4 regions of the Bacillus sp. NPDC094077 genome follow, and region 3 is predicted to be linked to each of the others. Evidence: predicted binding sites of a transcription regulator. Region 3 holds the regulator's gene; each other region holds the start of a gene.
What was found. The regulator LexA, encoded in region 3, represses DNA repair genes until DNA is damaged. The targets are predictions, from matches to a motif close to CGAACATATGTTCG.

Region 1 (5,753 bases), on a different contig from region 3:
AAAGAAATGGGATTTTCATTAAAAGAAGCTGCGAATATGTTAGTAAAAGGTGAACTTAACTTAAAGGATTCGCTTGAAAAACAACTTCGATTCGTACAAGAAGAACAAAAGAAATTTAATCGAATGGAGCGTATCTTACAAGCAGTTGTTTATTCGGTCGATGTGGAGGGGGAACTGGATTGGAAAGTTATGTTTGAACTTATTCAGCTTTCGAAACAGTCGCCTCGTATACGTGAAATATTCCAAAATGAAGTGTTTTCAAAAGAAGAGCAAGATTTACTTCACAATTTGCCAAATATGAGTGAGGAAGATCCGAATGTATTAGAGTGGGTAGATTTATTAAAGCAAATACGTAATTTTATGAAAGACGGTAAGGAAGCAGCGAGTGATGAGGTACAAGGGGCAACGAAGAAATTAATGCAGAAGTGTTTAGAGATGGCTAATGGGGATGAAGCGTTTTTAGATAAGCTATGGGAAGTTAGAAAATCGAAGGAAGATTCACAGAAAATGAGCATGTATCCAATTGAAGCAGAGCTTTTAATATATATGGATGAAGCTTTTCGTATTTATGATGAAAGGGAGAAGGATAAATGAGTATACTCGCAGAATATCGGTGGTATTTTTTAATTGGGGCAGAAATTGTATTTTGGTTATCAGCTATCGGTTTCTTTTTACTACGTTACGGATTCCGTTTGAGAAAGGCGAGTTTTATCATGGGGATTGTGCTACTCGTAAATGAAGTGTTTATTTTAACTGTAGGAGTAGTGGACTATTATCAAACAGGAAAGTTCTCTAACTTTCAGATTATTACTGTAATTATTTTATTATATGCGGTCTTCTACGGGAAAAAGGATTTGAAGAAGCTTGATATATTTGTACAAAAATTAGTTGCGAAATGGCGGAATGAACCAGCGCCTATCATTGAAGAACAGGTAGAATTAACAGGTATGGCCTATGCGAAGCAGGAAATGAAAAATTGGGTATTACATCTTGTTTTATTCGTTGGTGTGCATACTTTCTTTTTCTTCGCGTATGGATTTATTCCATTTGAACAATGGGGCAATTGGTTAGAGTCAGGAATCGTCTTAAATAAAGCTGCAAGTCGCGTGAGCCAAGTGTGGGCGATTATATTTTTAGTTGATACAGCAATTTCATTTTCATATGTTATTTTTCCGAAGAAGGAGAAAGGGAAAGAAAAGCTACTTTCATAGAGGAAAGTAGCTTTTGTTCCCTTTTTGGGTATATAAATAGTTTTTATAGGAGAGGATGACAATAGGAAAAAGAAGCGGTTTTATATGTATATCTCTCTTTAGCTTAGTAGCATGCTCATAACCCAACATTACAATTGATAAGAAGAATGATGTTATTACAAAGAGAGCAGGAATTTCCAATCTAGATAAATTTGAAAAGTTTGTTTTGAGTGTTGAAAACAGGGAAGTTAATAAAATGAGAATTGTACATTATACACATGAAGGTGACCCGGTTTTTCAAACTTTAGAGTATAGTGGAAAAGATATACTTTATGTGTTAGATAATAGGCAAGATTAATTTGCTGGTGACTATAAAGGATTGCACGAAGATAGTTGTAAAAGGATTGTTAAAGAGCAACGCGAAACAGAAACTATTTATAGATTAATAGGTTGTACAAATGAAAATGGGCACAATGGATATGACTTATTATATATACCTAAAAAATAAAATAGAAAAAGGAAGGAAGTTCTTACTCCTTCCTTTTTCTATTTATATATTGTCGAAAACTTTACCGAATATCTGTTCGTTTTTTTAGGTTTTTTATGGGCATTCGTGGTAAAATAATAATACAGATTTTTATGAGGAGGTCGGATTTTACTTGGAACATCAATTTGAAATTATCTCAGCGTATTCCCCGCAAGGTGATCAGCCGGTAGCTATAGAGAAGCTTGTAGAGGGAATTAATAGTGGAAAGAAAAAGCAAGTGTTGCTTGGAGCGACAGGAACGGGTAAGACATTTACGATTTCAAATGTCATTAAAGAAGTGCAGAAGCCAACACTTGTGATGGCTCATAATAAAACGTTAGCAGGACAATTATATAGTGAGCTGAAAGATTTTTTCCCGAATAATGCAGTTGAGTATTTCGTTAGTTATTACGATTATTATCAGCCAGAAGCGTATGTGCCGCAAACAGATACGTTTATTGAAAAAGATGCGCAGATTAATGATGAAATTGATAAATTGCGTCACTCAGCAACGTCTGCATTATTTGAACGGGACGATGTAATTATCGTTGCGAGTGTTTCGTGTATATATGGTTTAGGTTCTCCGGAAGAATACCGCGAGTTAGTTGTTTCACTTCGAGTTGGTATGGAAAAGGACCGCAATCAATTGCTTCGTGAACTTGTTGATGTACAGTATGGACGTAATGATATTGATTTCAAGCGTGGTACATTCCGTGTGCGCGGAGATGTAGTTGAAATCTTCCCAGCATCACTTGACGAGCATTGTATTCGGATTGAATTTTTCGGTGATGAAATCGATCGTATTCGTGAAGTAAATGCGTTAACAGGTGAAGTATTAGCAGAACGTGATCATGTAGCAATCTTCCCGGCATCTCACTTCGTTACACGTGAAGAAAAAATGAAGGTCGCTATTGAAAATATCGAAAAAGAATTAGAAGAGCGCTTAAAGGAATTAAATGATAATGGTAAGTTGTTAGAAGCGCAGCGCATAGAGCAACGTACACGTTATGATTTGGAAATGATGCGCGAGATGGGCTTTTGTTCAGGTATTGAAAACTATTCCCGTCATTTAACACTTCGTCCAGCGGGTGCAACTCCGTATACGTTATTAGACTATTTTCCAGAGGATTTCTTAATTGTTATGGATGAGTCGCACGTATCAGTGCCGCAAGTAAGAGCGATGTATAACGGGGACCAAGCACGTAAGCAAGTGCTTGTGGATCATGGATTTCGTTTGCCATCAGCTTTAGATAATAGGCCACTCATGTTTGATGAGTTTGAAGAGAAAACGAATCAAGTTATTTACGTTTCAGCAACGCCAGGACCGTACGAGTTAGAGCAGTCACCGGAGGTAATAGAACAAATTATTCGTCCAACAGGGCTTTTAGATCCACCGATTGATATACGACCAATTGAAGGGCAAATTGATGATTTATTAGGAGAGATTCAAGATCGCATTGCAAAAAATGAGCGTGTATTGATTACGACTTTAACGAAAAAAATGTCAGAGGATTTAACGGATTACTTAAAAGATGTAGGAATTAAAGTGAACTATCTTCACTCTGAAATTAAAACATTAGAACGTATTGAAATTATCCGTGACCTTCGCCTTGGTAAGTTTGATGTACTTGTCGGTATTAACTTATTACGAGAAGGATTAGATATTCCAGAAGTATCACTTGTAGCTATTTTGGATGCTGATAAGGAAGGGTTCTTGCGTTCAGAGCGTTCATTAATTCAAACGATTGGTCGTGCAGCACGTAATGAAAACGGCCGCGTTATTATGTACGCAGATCGCATAACGAGATCGATGGGAATTGCAATTGAAGAAACGCAGCGTCGTCGTAGTATACAAGAAGCTTACAATGAAGAGCATGGTATTACGCCGAAAACGATTCAAAAGGGTGTGCGTGATGTAATCCGTGCAACGACAGCTGCTGAAGAGCCGGAAACATATGAAGCAACACCTGCTAAGAAAATGACGAAAAAAGAGCGCGAAAAGACAATTGCGAAGATGGAAGCAGAGATGAAAGAAGCGGCAAAAGCGTTAGACTTCGAGCGTGCAGCTGAATTAAGAGATTTACTATTAGAATTAAAAGCGGAAGGGTGAAAAGAGTGAGTAAGAGCAAGGATTTTATTGTTGTAAAAGGTGCTAGAGCACATAACTTGAAAAATATTGATGTAACCATTCCGAGAAATCAGCTTGTTGTTGTAACGGGATTGTCTGGTTCAGGGAAATCATCATTAGCGTTTGATACGATTTATGCAGAAGGGCAGCGCAGATACGTAGAATCGTTATCTGCGTATGCACGTCAGTTTTTAGGGCAAATGGATAAGCCTGATGTCGATACGATTGAAGGATTGTCACCAGCGATTTCGATTGATCAAAAAACGACGAGTCGTAATCCACGTTCAACTGTCGGAACGGTAACGGAGATTTATGATTATTTACGTTTATTATTTGCGCGAATTGGTACACCAATTTGTCCAAATCACGGGATTGAAATTACATCACAAACAGTAGAACAGATGGTAGACCGTGTTCTTGAATATCCTGAACGTACGAAATTACAAGTGTTAGCTCCTATCGTGTCAGGGCGTAAAGGTGCGCATGTGAAAGTGCTTGAGGATATTAAGAAGCAAGGTTATGTTCGTGTACGTGTTGATGGTGAAATGCTAGATGTATCAGAAGAGATTACGTTAGATAAAAATAAGAAGCATTCCATAGAAGTTGTAATTGACCGTATTGTTGTAAAAGAAGGAATTGCGAGCCGTCTTGCTGATTCACTTGAAAGTGCATTAAAGCTTGGCGGGGGACGAGTGTTAATCGATGTTATGGGAGAAGAGGAACTTCTATTTAGTGAACATCATGCTTGCCCGCATTGTGGCTTTTCAATTGGCGAACTAGAGCCGCGTATGTTCTCATTCAACAGTCCATTCGGGGCATGTCCTTCTTGTGATGGACTTGGCTCAAAGTTAGAGGTAGATTTAGAGCTTGTCATTCCAAACTGGGATTTAACATTAAATGAACATGCGATTGCTCCGTGGGAACCGACAAGTTCACAATATTACCCACAACTTTTACAATCTGTATGTAATCATTACGGCATTGATATGGATATGCCTGTGAAAGATATACCGAAAGATTTATTTGATAAAGTGTTGTACGGAAGCGGTGAAGAGAAAGTTTATTTCCGCTATGTAAATGAGTTTGGTCAAGTAAAGGAAAATGAGATTTTATTTGAAGGCGTTATTCCGAATATTGAACGTCGCTATCGTGAGACAAGTTCGGATTACATTCGTGAGCAAATGGAAAAGTATATGGCAGAGCAAGCTTGTCCGAAGTGTAAAGGTGGACGCTTAAAGCCTGAAAGTTTAGCTGTATTTGTTGGCGGAAAAACGATTGCGGATGTAACGAAGTATTCGGTTCAAGAAGTTCACGATTTCTTCTCAAATGTTGAACTAACGGAGAAACAACAAAAAATTGCTCACTTAATTTTAAGAGAGATTCAAGAGCGAGTAGGCTTCTTAGTAAACGTAGGTTTAGATTATTTAACGTTAAGTCGTGCGGCTGGTACTTTATCAGGTGGTGAGGCGCAGCGTATTCGCTTAGCGACGCAAATTGGTTCTCGTTTAACTGGTGTACTTTATATTCTTGATGAGCCTTCTATCGGTTTACATCAGCGCGATAACGATCGTCTTATTCGTACATTGCAAGAAATGCGCGATTTAGGCAATACGTTAATTGTCGTTGAACATGATGAAGATACGATGATGGCGGCGGACTATTTACTTGATATTGGACCTGGTGCAGGTATTCACGGTGGGCAAGTCGTATCAGCAGGGACACCAGCTGAAGTGATGCAAGATGAGAATTCATTAACAGGGAAGTATTTAAGTGGTAAAGAGTTTATTCCAGTTCCGCTTGAAAGACGTAAAGGTGACGGACGCAAAGTCGAGATTGTCGGCGCGAAAGAGAATAACTTAAAGAACGCGAAGATGTCATTCCCACTTGGTACGTTTGTAGCGGTAACAGG
Region 2 (5,753 bases), on a different contig from region 3:
TGGATCGTTGAAATAGATGCTTTATTTAATAGACTCAGCTGCTTTCTGATGTGCTGAGATCCTGGCTCATCAATTAAGACCTTTTCTAACGCTTCCCCAATTCGGTTTTTCATCTCTTGCGCCGCTGCATTCGTAAATGTTACAACGAGCAGGCGGTCGACATCGACTGGGTTTTCTTCATTTACAATCTTTTTAATAATACGTTCAACTAATACTGCTGTTTTTCCTGATCCAGCTGCTGCTGCAACTAAAATATCACGCCCATTTGCTACAACGGCTTTCCACTGATCATCGGTCCATTGACTACCTTCTGGTTTTTTAGGCCAATTTTCTATCATTCTCCGCCAACCTCCTCTCTAATTTTCTCCATTGCTTCGCTATCTTTCATATCTTTTAACGTACGGAATTGATTATCTTCAAGGGATTCATCAAACTGACAAACAGATTTGAAGTTACAGAACGTACATGCCGCTTTATTCCCCTTTTTGTAAGGAGCAATATCGATAACACCTTCTGTAATGTCTTTTCCGATATTTTCAAACGTATGGTGTACATATTTTTGAAGTACGTTAAATTCTTGTTCACTTGCAATGCTAGAACGCGCACTAAAACTACCGTCTTTTTTCAGGCCAGCAGAAATAATGTCAGAGCTTCCTGTTGTCAGTTTGTTATCCATTAAACGAACAACATCTGCATCTCCTAGCACGAGCCCTTTCATTTTAAATTTCTTTAAAATTTCTTTTTCAATTTCTGCTTCAGATGCGTCACCTTTCATCTCAACGATCGGGTTATGAATATGGAAGTACAGTACACCAGCAGGTGATGCTGTGCCGCCTTTTTTCATCCACGTTTGTGCATTTGAAGTAACAACATCTAAATACGTTAACATTTGAAGTGCCAATCCGTAATACACTTCCGTTAAATCTAACGCTTTTGAACTTGATTTATAGTCAATAATACGAAGGAACGTCCCATTTTCATCTTCCGCCTTATCAACACGGTCAATACGGCCGACAACTTCCATCTTCACACCATTTGGTAATGAGAATTCCATCGGCGGAAGTGATCCTGTACCACCCATACCGAACGGCACTTCTAAATCAACTGGTACGAAACCGCTCGACTTCGCGTGTTCACGAAGAATGATTGATGTACGGAAAATGATTTGTTGTAGTTTTTGTTTTAAATAGAAATGACGGTTTGAACTTAATAAAATTTGTCGTTGTAATAACGGCGCGATTTCTTCTATTACTAAAACAGAAAGATGCTCACACTCTTTTATTGATAAATCCGCCCAAGTGCGGTTTTCACGTAATAGCCTATCTGCAATTCTCTTCAACGCTGCATGGAATAGTTCACCGATATCTGGTGCATCTAGTTTAAAAATATCACGCTCTCTTAATGATAAACCGTGCTGCGCAAAATGAGCGTACGCACAACGATTGAATAACTCCATACGAGAGACGCTTCCTTTTATTTTATCTCCGTATAAATCTCTACTTACAGCTGTACTTAGTTTCTGCGCACGATTTCGGTAGAATAAACTTGATAACACGCGGCTACTTTTTTGTTTCCACTCATCTGAAGTCACGTAGAAGTTATATACGTCCCACCAAAAGTCTAAATTCCCTTCAAATCCGTATCGCTTCCACGTTTGTAGTTGCTGCATAACATAAGATAACGTTACTTCTGGCGTTGCTACGTATGAGATTTGTTCCGAACGTGATAAGTCGTTTACATCATTCGTAATAAACGCGTCTTTTACATCAGGGAACATTCTTTTTATTTTCTTAATAAAACTAGACGCAAGTAACGTCTTTCCTTCTTCATCTGCAAGCGGGCATGAAATGTATAACTTCTCAGATGCTCTCGTTACCATTTGGTACATAACAAACTGTTCTTCTAATAATGTTTGTCTCGTCGTTGGCGCTAATTCGATACCTGCTGCGCCAAGAACCTCTCTTTCTTCATCAGAAAGCATCCCCTCATCCATCGGTGCTGCTGGAATGACTCCTTCATTTACTCCGATAATAAATGTCGCTTTCACGTCTGATAATCTAGTGCGATCAATATTGGCAATTAATACTTGGTCTAATGAAGGCGGAATGTTAGCAAATTGAAGTGCTTCAAGACCTGTCGACATAACATCCGTAAACATAGAAAGTGACATTTTCTCTTCACCAAGCATCTCTACAAACGTATCAAGAAGACTCATCACTTCTTCCCATACTTGTTCGTGGTCTGTCGCAAATAAGAAATCTCCGCTCTCTTCTGCACGAATACGTAATTCTTCTAACTTCTTCGGAACGTCCAGTTCTTCTAAAAATAAGTAAACCACTTCGCACATTTGCATAACAGTTCCCGCACGCTTTAACCTTTTTTGCATACGAATAACTGGCGTTCTTACAATGTCACGCAGTCGATTTATTTTCTCTTCCATTTCACGTTCACTGTCTGTTATCATTCCGTTTGTATCGTCAAGCGAACGGTAACGGCGATACATCCATGGCTCCTCAGAAGTCCATCTCTTCCCTTGTACACCGTACGCTAAACAGTAGTTTTCAAACTCATCCATCTCTTCGCGCATAACTTCTTTTCTTACGTCTAATGGATATAAAAGCTCTGTTTTCACGCAGCGGAACACTGCGTCATAACGCCAGTTCCCGCTAATAATTTCTAAGGCAGAACGAATACATTCTACTAATGGATGATGTGACATCGGGCGTTTTTCATCGATGAAGTGCGGGATATTATAATCTGTAAATAATGTTCGCATCACATCGTAATAACTTTCCCCGTTACGAAGAAGGACTGCAATATCGCGGTAACGATACGTTTCATCCGCGACAAGTCTACGAATTTCACGAGCAACACCTTCTACTTCAGCTCGTAAATTCGCTGCTGTACTAATTGTTACACTTGCTTCACCGTGAAACTTTTCATTTGGTCGTGCTTCATAATGCGTTTCTAAATGCGCTAATGCCGGAGAATGAAAACGCAGTTGTTCCATAAGTGGCATTGTTTTTTCAATTTCTATTTTCTCTTCACGCGCTATTTGTTTGATTTTTTCATATGTTAACGTCGTCTCATAAAATAAATCCAGTTCACTCACTGGCTGTGCTAACGTTTTTTCATCTATCGTTAACGTAATTGTGACTCTCGCTCCGCAAATCATGAGCTGCCTTAAAATTTCTAGCTCTTGAGGAGAGAACGAATGAAATCCATCTATATAAATTTCGGCACCATTTACATATTCAGACTGCGGAAGCTTTTCCACTAGCAATTGTAAATAGTCTTCTGAATCTAAATATTTTCCGATTAAAGCACGCTCAAAATCATCATATAATAGTTGTAAATCATATACTTTATTCGCTAGCAGCTTTTGCTCTGCGCTGCTACTATGCGTATCTAATTGTTGCCACATTTCATATACGTTAGATGGCGTCACGTTATAACGTTTAAACTCCGCAATCATACTGCCAAGATGTTCAAAGAAACCGTTTTGCTCCGCTGCTTTTTGAAACACCGATAGACCATCTTTACGAGATTCTACAATTTTACGAAGTAACATATGCACACCCGCTTCATCTATATGAAGACGACTCGCTCCGCCAACTTCTTGCAACACTTTCCACGCTAATCGTGAAAAACTAAAAACTTGTGCCCGAATAGAACCTCTTACATCCTCACTTCCAATTAACGCCTGCTGCGTCTGGAATGTCATCTGTTCTGGCACAAGATATAATATTGTTTTCCCTCTTGGATGCTGTTTTAGCTCTTCTTGCACTTCGCGTAAACAAAGTGTACTTTTTCCACTTCCCGCTCTACCAATTACAAATCGAAGTGACATGTAACCCCACCTTTCACTTACATAACGAACGTTAGTTTGCTACTATAATTGTATTATAGGACACGAAAAAAGACAAACTGAGTTGTTTGTCTTTTCTATACTTCTACTTAATTATATCAACCTTTTGAAAAATTCGTCTGCACCTCTTGAATTGGCCAATATCGTAAATCAACTTTACCGACAACTGTATCAGCCTTCACAAAACCAAAGTGCCTACTATCCCAGCTACCGAGGCGGTTATCGCCTATTACAAAAATATAACCAGGTGGTACAAACTTTTCTTTCGTTAACTCTTCTAATGTAAAATCACCTGTTAGTTGCCTTCCATTTGTCTCTTTCTTATACTTTTCTAGATAAGGCTCATCAATAAATTGACCGTTTATATACAACTTATCATGCTTATATTCAATATGGTCTCCAGGTAAACCGATAATTCGCTTTACATAGTCCTCTTTTTTATTCGCATGAAACACAACAACATCAAATCTGTTCAAGTCCCCTACTTGATAACTCACCTTATTTACAACGAGCATATTCCCATCTTGCAATGTCGGCATCATTGACTTCCCCTCTACAACGTACGTTGAAAAGAAAAACGTTCGAAAAAATACAGCTAATAGTACACCAATTAAAATTGTTCTTATCCACTCTAGGCCTTCTTTTTTCAAAGTTTTCTTCATCCGCTTCTCCCCTTACCCTTTAATAATGAAGCTTTCCTTTACAAAGAAGACTATTCTTAATGTAGTTCTAACTTTACTTCGATTTTCTTACCGACATACCATAGAATAAAAATAACAATACCAACAATAACTGATTTCACCGGCTTATGAATAAACGACATTAAATCATGACCGATATACGTTAAAATAAAAATCATCACAAGCTTTCCGAATGCTAATGCAAGTCCAAACTGTTTTACGCTAATACGAGATAAACCAGCTACAACGTTTATAAGCGCAGACGGTGTAAACGGAAAACAAAATATAACAAACACTGGCGCGAATCCTTTTCTTTCAATCCACCCCATTGCCTTGCGCACTTTCTCATGCTTATTTACAAAAGAAAAGAAACGGCTTCGTCCAAAATGGCGGATAATGAAAAAGACAAGCATAGCACCGATTACCGATCCAAGCCACGAATAAAGAAAGCCCAGCCAAAAACCAAATGCAACAGCATTCGCTAGTACAAACACAATAAGTGGTAATGCTGGAATAAGCGCCTCTATCATCGGCAAGCCTATGCCAAGAAGCGGTCCGAACGCCTTATAACTTTCAACAATATGATCCATATTTTCTGGTGAAAAATACTCTTTGATTGCCTGAAAATCCATTCTACACTTTACCCCTTTACTCTAATTACTACCTCTACTTTATCATTGCTTATAGGAAAGAGGAAATGGTAGATACGACATATGGAGACGTAATTATTAAGTTTCCATATCTTTCATTAGAATTCCTTCATTATTTAGCTATGATAATCTATCAATATTCGACAGGATGTGTTGTACGTTCGACTATTTGAGGAACAATATTTTTTGTGGTTTTATTGGTAATCTCTTCTGTAATCTTATTTTATATCGACTTACCGATAAAAACTGACAAACAAAAAGAATGGGGTTTCCCCCATCCTCTCAAACTTCGCCTTCTTTCACAAAATACACTTTCTCATATGCTGGTCTTAATTTAGATTCTTCACTTTTATCAATCTCTTTAAAACAAGGATTTCCTTGTTTCTTCTTTCGATCTTCATACTCTGTTCGCAATTTCGCTGTACGATTTTGCTGATTTTCAAAACTAGTTTTTGATATTTCTAATTTCACAGCAAAGCCATTTATAAATCTAATAATAAGGTTTCCATCTTTTAATTCTTTATTACTTTCAATATAAAAATGCGACAACCACGC
Region 3 (5,753 bases):
GGGAAAATTCTGTATGTGAATTTGTTTGGTATGGTTTTAATAAGTTTACTTGAAGGGATAGGTATTATTTTATTAATTCCAATGATAAGTATGACTGGAATAATCAATATAGGCGAGGAGACTTCTTTTATTGCGCCTGTCTATAATCTTTTACAGAATTCCCCTAAAACCATAAGTCTAACCTCTATTTTAGGTATATATGTATTAATAGTGTTAGGTCAAAATCTACTACAAAGAAACATAACGCTACGGGATGCAAAAACTCAACAAGCTTTTATAAGGAAATTAAGAATAGACACATATAGTATGATTTTAAAAGCAAAGTGGAGTTTTTTTTTAGAGAAAAGGAAAACAAATCTAATAAATATATTAACGACAGAATTAGCTCGTGTTAGTTATGGGATTAATTTAATTTTACAATTGTTAGCTTCTGTTCTTTTTACATTTATACAGGTGGGGTTTGCGTTTTTATTATCTCCCAAAATAACTATATTTGTTTTAGGATTTGGATTATTGTTCTTGGCAGCTTCTCGTATTTTTATAAAAAAAGCACGAATACTAGGCGGTAAGACCTCAGAATTGGCACAAAGTTATCTTTCTGGTATAACAGATCATTTCAATGGAATTAAAGATATAAAGAGTAATGCCTTGGAAGTATCACGTTTGGATTGGTTCCAATCTATAACAGAAAAGATGAGTAACGAACAAATGGAGTATATGAGAATTAGGTCGAATTCTCAATTGTTTTATAAAGTTTCAATGGCTATTTTAATTGCATTTTTCATATTTTTATCAATAAGTATGTTTCAAGCGCAACCTGCCCAATTACTATTAATCATTCTCATATTCTCCAGACTATGGCCACGCTTTACGGCGATTCAGTCTAATTTAGAACAGCTTGCTGCAAGTATTCCTGCTTTTAAATCTTTATGGGAATTACAAGAGGAGTGTAATGAAGCAATTGAAATGCAGGATATATATCAGCAAAAACATATAAAGCCGATTTGTATAGAACAAGGTATTGAATGCAAGGATGTTTACTTTCGTTATAATAAGCAAGAATCTTTATATGCGCTTCAAAATATTAATGTGCAAATTCCAATAAATAGTATGACGGCAATTGTAGGACATTCTGGTGCTGGGAAAAGTACATTAATTGATGTTTTAATGGGATTAATCCAACCAGAAAAAGGTCAAGTGCTAATAGATAGTACTCCTCTTACAACTGATAATTTATTGTCATTAAGACGGGCTATTAGCTATGTACCACAAGACCCATTCTTATTTAATGCTAGTATAAGAGAAAATTTATTGATGATTGATCCGAATGCAAGTGAAGAACAAATTTGGGCTGCATTAGAATTTGCGGCGGCAGCTGAATTTGTACGAATGCTTCCAAATGGGCTTGATACACTGATTGGAGATCGTGGGGTGAGACTTTCAGGTGGTGAACGCCAGCGACTTGTATTAGCCCGGGCCATTTTAAGACAACCGACCATTTTAGTATTAGATGAGGCTACGAGTGCGTTAGATACTGAAAATGAGGTGAAAATCCAATCAGCATTAGAAAGGTTGAAAGGAACGATGACAATTATTGTTATTGCGCATCGTTTATCTACGATACGCAATGCAGATCAAGTTATTGTTTTAGGAAAAGGTGAAATTGTTCAAAAAGGTGAATTTAATCAATTAGCTAAAGAGAGGAAAGGTGTGTTTCGTAATTTATTAGGGTCACAAATGGAAGTTGGCTCTTAGAGGAGAAAGAGTGAATGAAGTCTTGTATGAATGTAATTCGAATCGAATAAAAGCCCGAATAATGGTCAGTTACAATAGATCTTATTCGGGCTTTTATTGGTGCTTTTTCTAAATTTAGGGAATAAATATAAATGGATAAAACAGGTACTGTGTATTGAACAGTACTAAAGTAAGAAAGGAGAATTGTACCTGAACGTTCTTATCAAGATGTAAAAGTAAATTCATCCGCTGGACAAATAGAAATAAGTGATGTGACAAGTGAACGCGTAAGTGTTGGAGTACTCGCCGGAGATGTGGATTTGAAACATGTAACAGCTAAGAATGTGGAGGGATCTACAAAAGCTGGTGAGGTGAATTATAAAAAGGTTATAGGGAAAGTAACAGTAAAAACGGCTAGTGGGGATGTAGATAGTATTGACCATGATGCCAAATATGATTTAGAGGCAAGTTCAACTGCTGGAAATGTTACTATAGAAACGCGTTAATAATTAATGAAATGCATTCTTTTGAATGAAAGGAATCCTATCAAAATATAAAAAGAAGATAATTACCTATATAAATAAGGTGATTATCTTCTTTTTATTATTTTTTAATGCAAATCACGATATACACCAATTACTTTTCCGATAACTGACACTTGCTTTAGAATGATAGGTTCTAATGAAGAGTTTTCAGGTTGTAGACGGAAATGGTCTTTTTCTTTATAGAAGCGTTTCACCGTTGCTTCGTTGTCTTCTGTTAAGGCAACGACAATTTCACCGTTGTAAGCAGATTGTTGTTGGCGTACAACAACTAAATCTCCGTCGAAAATACCCGCTTCAATCATACTATCTCCAGAAATACGTAACATAAACACTTGGTCTGCTCCAGCAACAATGCTAGCAGGGAGTGGGAAGTGCTCCTCTACACTTTCAACCGCTGTAATTGGTAATCCAGCAGTAACTTTTCCGACGATTGGAACTTGAATAACAGATTGTGTTTCTGTATCCATTCGGTCATCACCTAAAATTTCGATTGCTCGTGGTTTTGTTGGATCGCGTCGGATATAGCCCTTTTCTTCTAGTCGTGATAAATGTCCGTGCACTGTAGAACTAGAAGCGAGGCCGACTGCTTGACCGATTTCACGTACGGAAGGTGGATATCCTTTTTCTTGTACTTTTAGCTTAATAAAGTCGAGAATGTCTTGCTGGCGTTTCGTTAACTTTTCCATGTTTTCTAACACCTCGTTTTCTTTCATTTTTCTTATTAATAAGTATAACATGTGAAAAAACATTCTACAAACATAAGTTCGAACAAAAGGCAAATTTATGTTACACTAGAGAGAAAATATAGCGAGAAAGAGGGGTTCAAAATGAATGCAATTATTTATGCACGTGTGAGTACAACAAAAGAAGCGCAGGAAACATCATTATTACGTCAAAAAGATGAATTATTGCATTTAGCTGAGCGCTATCAAATGAATGTTACAAAGGTGATTGAGGAGCAGGCTAGTGGCTATACAATTGAACGTGATGGCATATTAGAAGTATTAGATACAATTCGAGACGAACAAATTGATGTGCTACTTATTCAAGATGAAACGCGCCTTGGTAGGGGAAATGCGAAGATTGCATTAATGCACTGTTTACATAAAGAAGGAATAAAAGTGTATACGCATACGCATAATGGTGAATTACAATTGTCGGATTCTGATTCGATGGTATTAGATATTATTGGTATTGTTGAAGAATATCAAAGAAAGATTCATAACTTAAAAATTAAACGTGGCATGCAACGCGCAGTTGAAAAAGGTTATCGCCCAGAAAATAATTTAAAAAATCGTCATTTAAGCATAGGAAGAGAGAAAAAAGAAGTGCCAATTGAGGAAATTGTACGTTTGCGTAGGAGTGAACTTACTTTCGAAGAAATTGCAGCAACGCTTCGTGGCTTTGGTCACAATGTTTCGAAAGCGACTGTACATCGTAGATATGTAGAGTATACAAAGCAATTGCTTGATAAAGAAGAGTAACTATTGTATGATAATAATCAGTTTTGATTAGAAGGGGGATTCGAGATGCTTAGTCACGAACTCGTTGAACGCATTAACTTCTTAGCGAAAAAAGCAAAAGCTGAAGGTTTAACTGAAGAAGAACAACGTGAGCGTCAATCGCTACGTGAACAATATTTAAAAGGATTTCGTCAAAATATGTTAAACGAACTTAAAGGAATTAAAGTCGTTAACGAAAAAGGCACAGATGTTACGCCGGCGAAATTAAAAGCTTTAAAAAAGCAAGATAATGCAAAATTAAATTAAAAGATGGGCGAAGCCCATCTTTTTTATTTGTTAAAATCGTTATGTAATAACTTTCCAGTTGTTATTCACTGTTGCTTTTATCGTTTTATGTTCCAATATATAATTAGCGATAAGTTCAGACATATCTGTTGGTATGTCTTTTACTACGGGCTTATTTTGAAACATAAAATAGTTCCCGCCACCGCTTGCACGATAATTATTCATAACAACGTCATATTCTTCATTCATATTAAGAGGAGCACCTTTATACTGTAAAGACTCTACTCTCTCACCAATTGGTTTTGAAATGTTTAATATATACGAAATCCCTTCCCACATATCGTAATTATAGTGCGCAGACTTTGGTTCTATGAATACAGGATTAACAATTATATCTCCATCTTCATTTAATGTGAAATAAGTAGCAGAGAGTTCGAGAGCATCTTTTATATCTGCTCCAGTCACTCGAATAACTTTTAATGTGTTTGGGTAAATATAATTGGAAACGATATTTCGCATTGTGACATGTTTCGGGAATCCTGTAGATGTATTATGAAACAAACTTGTACAAGAAATTGAAACGTTAGCTATCTCCATCTGTATTTTATTTATGAATTCAATAAAAGGATGGTCTTGCAAACGAGTTTGCATAGCATCTGAAATTTGCATGTCCCCGTGGATGATTCCAATAGGTTGATCGAGCCATTTTTGTGTTTTCTCTTCATAATCGGCTACCAAGGAAAGAACATCTGGATCTGCCTCAATTCCTTGCACAGTCAAAAGTTCTGAATAACTCTCTTTTTTTACCCACTCTTGTTCCGTTTTTTCAAATGTTACTGTTACTTTTCCAACTGAATGTCCATTACATCCAGTCTGTAAAATTGTTACACCATTATCCAAAGTTTGGGCAATTTCTCGGTGTTGGTGGCCTGTGAGTATAATATCTATGCCTTCAATTTCATGACACATTGCATATCCTTGGTTTTCGCCTGTTAAAGCTTCAGTCGGTACACCAGTTTGCAAATCGCGTTCAAATCCCCCGTGATAAGCTACGACTAGTAAATCTGGTTTCTCGTGTTCGCGGATGTAAGAAACCCACTTTTTTGTAGTTTCTAATGCATCTTCAAATAGTAAATCTTTAATATGGTGGGCTTGTTCCCAATTTGGGATGTAATGCGTTGTTACTCCTAAAATAGCAATTTTTATATTTGATTCGATATGTTTTATTATATAAGGTTTCCCGAAATAAGGTTCTTTTATGTTTTTATCTAAAATATTTGCTGATAAGTACGGGAAGGTTGCAGTATCTACAGCACGATTTAATATATCCATTCCATAATTAAATTCATGATTGCCGATAATTGCAGTGTCATACTCTAAGTAGTTGGCTAATAAGGACATTGGATTTTTCTTATCTTTTTCGTATGTAGCGTAATGATAAGTAAAAGGTGTTCCTTGTATAAAATCACCGTTATCAATTAAAAGAACGTTTGCATTTTGAGAACGTTCTTTTTTTATAAGAGTAGAAATTTTAGCTAAACCAATTTCTGCTTTGGAGTTATCTTGGTAGTGAATTGGATACGCAGTACCATGTACATCACTTGTTAATAAAATATTTAAAGTTACAATTTGATTTTGATTCAACACCATTCACCTTTTCTATTATTATCTTTCAATTAATCATATCAAATATGTGAAGAGAATTTTAATGTGAATGTATATAATG
Region 4 (5,753 bases), 510 kb from region 3:
TTTCAATTGTTTTACCATTAATTTCAGTAATCATATCCCCAATTTGCACACCAGCTGTTTCACCTGGAGATATTTTACCCTTTTCAGTTTGAATTAAATGATGGCCTACAACAAGTACACCTTTTGTGTTCAATTTTACACCAATCGATTGTCCACCTGGAATTACTTTAAAATCTTTTAATACTTTCACATTTACTTTTTTCACTGGAAAACCAGCGAGTTGAAACACCATATCAGCTTCACCATTTTGGTGAGAATTTACCATAAGCTCTCGTTCTTGTCCAGTTGAACTTACTGTAAATACATTACGATTCGTAGATGAAGCTTCAAAAACTGGTAATGACGCTATTTCTGACTGTTGTCCTTCAAATACAACAAGTTGCTTCGGGGATGAAATAAACGTTCGAATCGGTTTAAAACATCCAATAAAAACTAAAGAAACAAGGAGACAAAGACCTATTAATTTTCGAAATCTTTCTAATTTCAATTTGTTCACTCTCCTCGCTCCTACCCCACATTCAGCCTTTTGGCTTCACTTTTTAATCTCTCCTTGCGGTGCTTTATTTATAACCGGAAGAATTAAGAAATCATCATTTGAGAAAAAAAGCTATCCATTACTGGATAGCCTCTGCTGTCTGTTTAAAATGATGTGCTTGCGTAAGTAGCTCTTTCGCATGTTCTGTCGTTAAATCTGTAATTTCCACACCCGAAATCATTCGAGCAATTTCCGTTACTTTATCATCCGTACTTAACACAGTAACAGATGTTATTGTCCGATCATTCGCCACTTGTTTTCGAATAAATAAATGTGAGTCCGCCATTGAAGCTACTTGAGGTAAGTGCGTAATACAAAGTACTTGCGAGTTTACTGATACACGATAAATTTTTTCAGCAATAGCCTGTGCAACCCGACCACTCACACCCGTATCTACTTCATCAAAAATAACAGAGGCAACACCTTGATGTTTAGAAAAAATGCTTTTTAAAGCTAAGATAATACGAGATAGCTCTCCGCCAGAAGCGACCTTTGAAAGTGGCTTTAACGGTTCACCTGGGTTTGTTGAAATATAAAACTCCACATGATCGTAGCCATCTGCCGTAAGTTTCACCGGTATCCCTTCCACAAGAGGTTCTTCTGCACTTCCTGCCCTCTTCATGATTCTCACTTCAAATTTTGTTTTTTCCATATATAGTTCTTTTAATTCCTGATGGATCGCGCTTGTAAGACGATCTGCAAGCTCATAGCGCATATTACTTAGCAACATTGCTTCTTTTAAAATTACACCTTCTAATTCCCTTAATTGTTTCTTCGTCGTTTCAATATGCACATCTTTATTTTCAATTGTAAAAATTTCTTGTTCAATTTTATCAGCATACGCTAAAATCTCTTCTACAGTATTTCCATACTTTCTCTTTAACATACGGATTTCATTTAAACGTGTTTCAATTTCATCTAGACGATTTGGATCATATTCCATCATATCAAGCTTTTCTCTAAGTTGATACGCAACTTCTTCTAATAAGTAATAGCTATTCGCAATTGAATCATGACTCTCTTGATACGCTTCATCTAAGTGCGTAATACTCTCCATTTGTCCCATTGCGTTTCTTACATGATCTAGACCTTGTCCATCAGCACTTAATGAACGATATGCATCACCTAACGCTTTATAAATCTTTTCAAAATTAGAGATTTTTAATCGTTCCTCAGTTAATTCATGTTCTTCGTCCATCTTTAAATCCGCCTTACGGATTTCTTCATGTTGGAATTGAATTAAATCTAAGCGATGGGCCATTTGCTGTTCATTCTCACTTAAAGATTTCAGTTGTTTTTTTAATTTCTCATAGTCAGCGTATACATTTTGATATATATCTAATTGTTTAACAATACGATCTCCATCAAAGTGATCCAGCATAAACAGATGACGTTCTTCATTCATTAAATCTTGTGTTTCATGCTGTCCATGAATATCAACAAGCGTTTTCCCAATCTCTTTTAATATGCTAAGCGTAACAAGTTTCCCATTAACACGACATACACTCTTCCCGTTTGCAGCGATATCCCGCTTCAAAATAATCATGCCGTCTTCTATTTCTATATCTAACTCCTCTGCCTTTTCAATACATGGATGCTTATCATCTTCTACATAAAATAGACCCTCTATCTCAGCTTTTTCTGTTCCGTATCGTACAAATTCTGCTGAACCACGGCCACCAACAAGCAAACTTATCGCATCAATAATAATCGATTTTCCGGCGCCTGTTTCACCACTTAAAACCGTTAATCCTTTTTGAAAAGAAATATTTAATGCCTCAATAATAGCAAAGTTTCTAATCGATAATTCCGATAACAATGCCCCATTCACCTCGTTATAAACTAATCCCCTATTAAGGGCTTTTCTCAGTTCTTCATTCAAATAGTCATACTATATGTTTGTATGTATATACTCTTCTAACCCGCTCCATTGTACCAAACATTTGTTTTACGGGTCAATCCACCTATTTTCTAACTTTATTCAAACAAAATATTATATTGCAATTAAAAATTCATATTTTTAACCAATAAAAATATCCTGTTTACTTTCCACTCTACAGAGGAAAGCAAACAAGATTTTTTGTTACAACATATTTAAGAAACGATCAGAGACAACACCTGTATCCTCAGGTGTACGGCAAATAATTAAGCAAGTATCATCACCACAGATGGTTCCGATGATCTCATCCCACTCTAAATGATCAATAAGTGCTCCAAGTGAATGAGCGTTACCAGGCAATGTTTTTAGCACAAGCATATGTCCTGCCGTGTCTAATTTCACAAATGAATCCACTAGATTTCGTTTTAATTTTTGTAACGGGTTAAATCGTTGATCTGCTGGCAAGCTATATTTATAGCGACCATCATGTAATGGCACCTTCACTAAGTGCAGTTCTTTAATATCGCGCGATACTGTCGCTTGCGTTACATTAAATCCCTCATTACGTAAAATATCAACTAATTCATCTTGTGTTTCAATTTCTTTGTTCGCAATAATTTCCCTGATTTTAATATGGCGCTGACCTTTATTCATACATTTGCACCTCACACTATCTCTTACCATAGTTTAAACATTGGTATACTTCACTTATTTATGTTAACTTATAATTCGTTACTTGTACACAATTGTTTTTACAATCATTATACAATTAAAACAAAAAGAGGAACAACATATGTTATTCCCCTTTTCCTTTTTGTTTTAACACTTCATGCGCTTCTGTAACAACTTGCTCAATAGAAATTGGAGAATGATTTTTGCCATTCTCACGTTCCCCATGCCATTTTAAATGAATTAAAAATTCAATATTACCATCTCCACCCGTAATCGGTGAGAAAGTTAAACCTTCCACATCATAGCCTTCTTTTAAAGCAAATTCGACAATCATTTCTACGACAGCTTCATGTACTTTTCTATCACGAACGATGCCTTTTTTCCCAACTTGCTCTCTTCCAGCTTCAAACTGCGGTTTAATTAACGCTGCTACATCTCCATTTTGCATAAGCATTGTTTTTAAAACTGGCAGTATAAGTTTTAATGATATAAATGAAACATCGATACTAGCAAATTGCGGTAAACCACGCTCTAAATCTGCTGGTGTTACGTAACGGAAATTTGTGCGTTCCATTACGACAACACGCTCATCTTGACGCAATTTCCAAGCAAGTTGATTATATCCTACATCTAATGCATAAGATAACTTCGCTCCATTTTGAAGTGCACAATCTGTAAATCCACCAGTTGATGAACCAATATCTATCATAACTTTATCTTGTAAATCAAGATGAAATGTCTCTAATGCCTTTTCAAGTTTATAACCACCACGGCTTACATACGGCATAACTTGTCCCTTCACCGTAATCTCTGTATCTTGTGGGATTTTCTCTCCTGGCTTATCAAGTCTCATCTCATTCGCATATACGAGTCCAGCCATAATAGCGCGTTTTGCTTTCTCGCGTGTTTCTATAAGTCCTCGCTCTACTAATAGTACATCTACTCTTTCTTTTTTTACACTCATTTGTTACGCCCTTTTTTGTTTTGATGGAATCATTGTATGAATACGGTCTACAACAGCATCTGTTGTTAAACCGATTTCTTCCAATAATTTTGTTACACTACCGTGCTCTATGAAACGATCTGGAATACCCATTCGTTCAATTAATGCACTATGGTATCCGTTCTCAGATGAAAATTCAACTACTCCCGTTCCAAAACCACCGATTAAACAAGCTTCTTCAATCGTTAAAATCGGTATATTTTTTCCTAAGAGATCATGTAAATATGCTTCGTCCATTGGTTTAATAAAGCGAGCGTTCACTACTTTCACTGAAACTCCAGCCTTTTCAAGACGCTCAGCCGCTTCCATTGCCATTGGAATTGTCGTACCAAATGTTAAAATAGCTGCTTGTGTACCTTCTTTTAACGTTTCCCATGAGCCAATTGGAATTGCCTTTAATTCTTCATCCATATGAACGCCAAGTCCATTACCGCGTGCATAACGTAAAGCGATGGGTCCATCTTCGTATTGCATCGCCGTATATACTAAATGTTGCCCTTCATTTTCATCTTTCGGCATCATTAGTACAATATTCGGTAAGTGACGTAAAAACGAGATGTCAAATACACCTTGATGTGTTTCACCGTCTGCTCCTACTAATCCAGAGCGATCTATTCCAATGAAAACATTTAAATTTTGACGGCATATATCATGAACAACCTGATCATATGCTCTTTGTAAAAATGTTGAATAAATTGCTAAGAATGGCTTCATCCCTTGCGTTGCCATACCTGCTGCCATTGTTGTAGCATGCTGTTCTGCAATACCTACATCGATCATACGATCTGGGAATTCTTTTTGGAATTTCTCAAGTTTCGACCCAACAGGCATTGCAGGAGTAATTGCAACGATACGCTCATCCTCTCTCGCTAGCTTAAGTACAGTTTCACTAACAACAGCACTCCACGCTGGTGCAACTTCCTTCGGTTTAACGAAGTCACCCGACTCAATTTTATACGGTCCTGTTCCATGCCAAGTTCCAATAACGTCACTCTCAGCTGGTTTATAACCTTTTCCTTTTTTCGTAATAACATGAACAAGTACTGGGCCTTTTGTTTTCTTTGCATATTGCAACGTTTCAAATAACTTCTCATAGTCATGCCCATCGACTGGACCTAAATATGTAAAGCCTAACTCTTCGAAAAAGACGCCTGATACTAGTAGATATTTAAGACTATCTTTTATTTTCTCTGCTGTCGCAGCCACTTTCCCACCAACTGCTGGGATTTTCTTTAATATATACTCTAGTTCATCTTTTACCCAGTGGTATTTTCCTGCAGTACGTAAGCGACCAAGTACATTATGAAGCGCACCAACGTTTGGTGCAATTGACATTTCATTATCATTTAAAATAACAATCATGTCTGTTTTTTCATGTCCAATATGGTTTAATGCCTCTAAAGCCATTCCGCCTGTTAAAGCACCATCTCCAATGATTGGTATAACATATTCTTTCGTTTTCTTTAAATCACGTGCTAAAGCCATTCCCATTGCAGCAGATAGTGATGTCGAGCTATGACCAGTTTCCCATACATCGTGCTCACTCTCGCAACGTTTTGGGAAACCACATAGGCCTTGATATTGCCTTAATGTACCGAATTCTTTCGCACGCCCTGTTAAAATTTTATGTACATAGGATTGATGTCCTACGTCCCATAAAAATT

Region 1: uvrB (excinuclease ABC subunit B) is a predicted target of LexA. The motif match lies at 1,764-1,777, and genes of this name have one in related genera.
Region 2: addB (helicase-exonuclease AddAB subunit AddB) is a predicted target of LexA. The motif match lies at 3,876-3,889, and genes of this name have one in related genera.
Region 4: recN (DNA repair protein RecN) is a predicted target of LexA. The motif match lies at 2,472-2,485, and genes of this name have one in related genera.

Annotation. Positions count from the first base shown of each region.
Region 1 covers NZ_JBNNUF010000004.1:198,901-204,653, forward strand. Annotated here, with positions in the region: gene ACQKNR_RS12720 (MerR family transcriptional regulator) at 1-594, shown strand, start outside; gene ACQKNR_RS12725 (hypothetical protein) at 591-1,211, shown strand; partial or broken gene ACQKNR_RS12730 (DUF4362 domain-containing protein) at 1,339-1,698, shown strand; gene uvrB (excinuclease ABC subunit B) at 1,850-3,826, shown strand; gene uvrA (excinuclease ABC subunit UvrA) at 3,832-5,753, shown strand, end outside.
Region 2 covers NZ_JBNNUF010000003.1:110,658-116,410, reverse strand. Annotated here, with positions in the region: gene addA (helicase-exonuclease AddAB subunit AddA) at 1-338, opposite strand, end outside; gene addB (helicase-exonuclease AddAB subunit AddB) at 335-3,850, opposite strand; gene lepB (signal peptidase I) at 3,967-4,530, opposite strand; gene ACQKNR_RS09235 (TVP38/TMEM64 family protein) at 4,587-5,180, opposite strand; gene ACQKNR_RS09230 (competence protein ComK) at 5,481-5,753, opposite strand, start outside.
Region 3 covers NZ_JBNNUF010000001.1:191,210-196,962, reverse strand. Annotated here, with positions in the region: gene ACQKNR_RS00985 (ABC transporter ATP-binding protein) at 1-1,755, shown strand, start outside; partial or broken gene ACQKNR_RS00980 (DUF4097 family beta strand repeat-containing protein) at 1,938-2,228, shown strand; gene lexA (transcriptional repressor LexA) at 2,345-2,965, opposite strand; gene ACQKNR_RS00970 (YneB family resolvase-like protein) at 3,107-3,763, shown strand; gene ACQKNR_RS00965 (DUF896 domain-containing protein) at 3,809-4,048, shown strand; gene ACQKNR_RS00960 (bifunctional metallophosphatase/5'-nucleotidase) at 4,088-5,671, opposite strand.
Region 4 covers NZ_JBNNUF010000001.1:696,719-702,471, forward strand. Annotated here, with positions in the region: gene spoIVB (SpoIVB peptidase) at 1-496, opposite strand, end outside; gene recN (DNA repair protein RecN) at 615-2,354, opposite strand; gene argR (arginine repressor ArgR) at 2,619-3,068, opposite strand; gene ACQKNR_RS03550 (TlyA family RNA methyltransferase) at 3,211-4,050, opposite strand; gene dxs (1-deoxy-D-xylulose-5-phosphate synthase) at 4,054-5,753, opposite strand, start outside.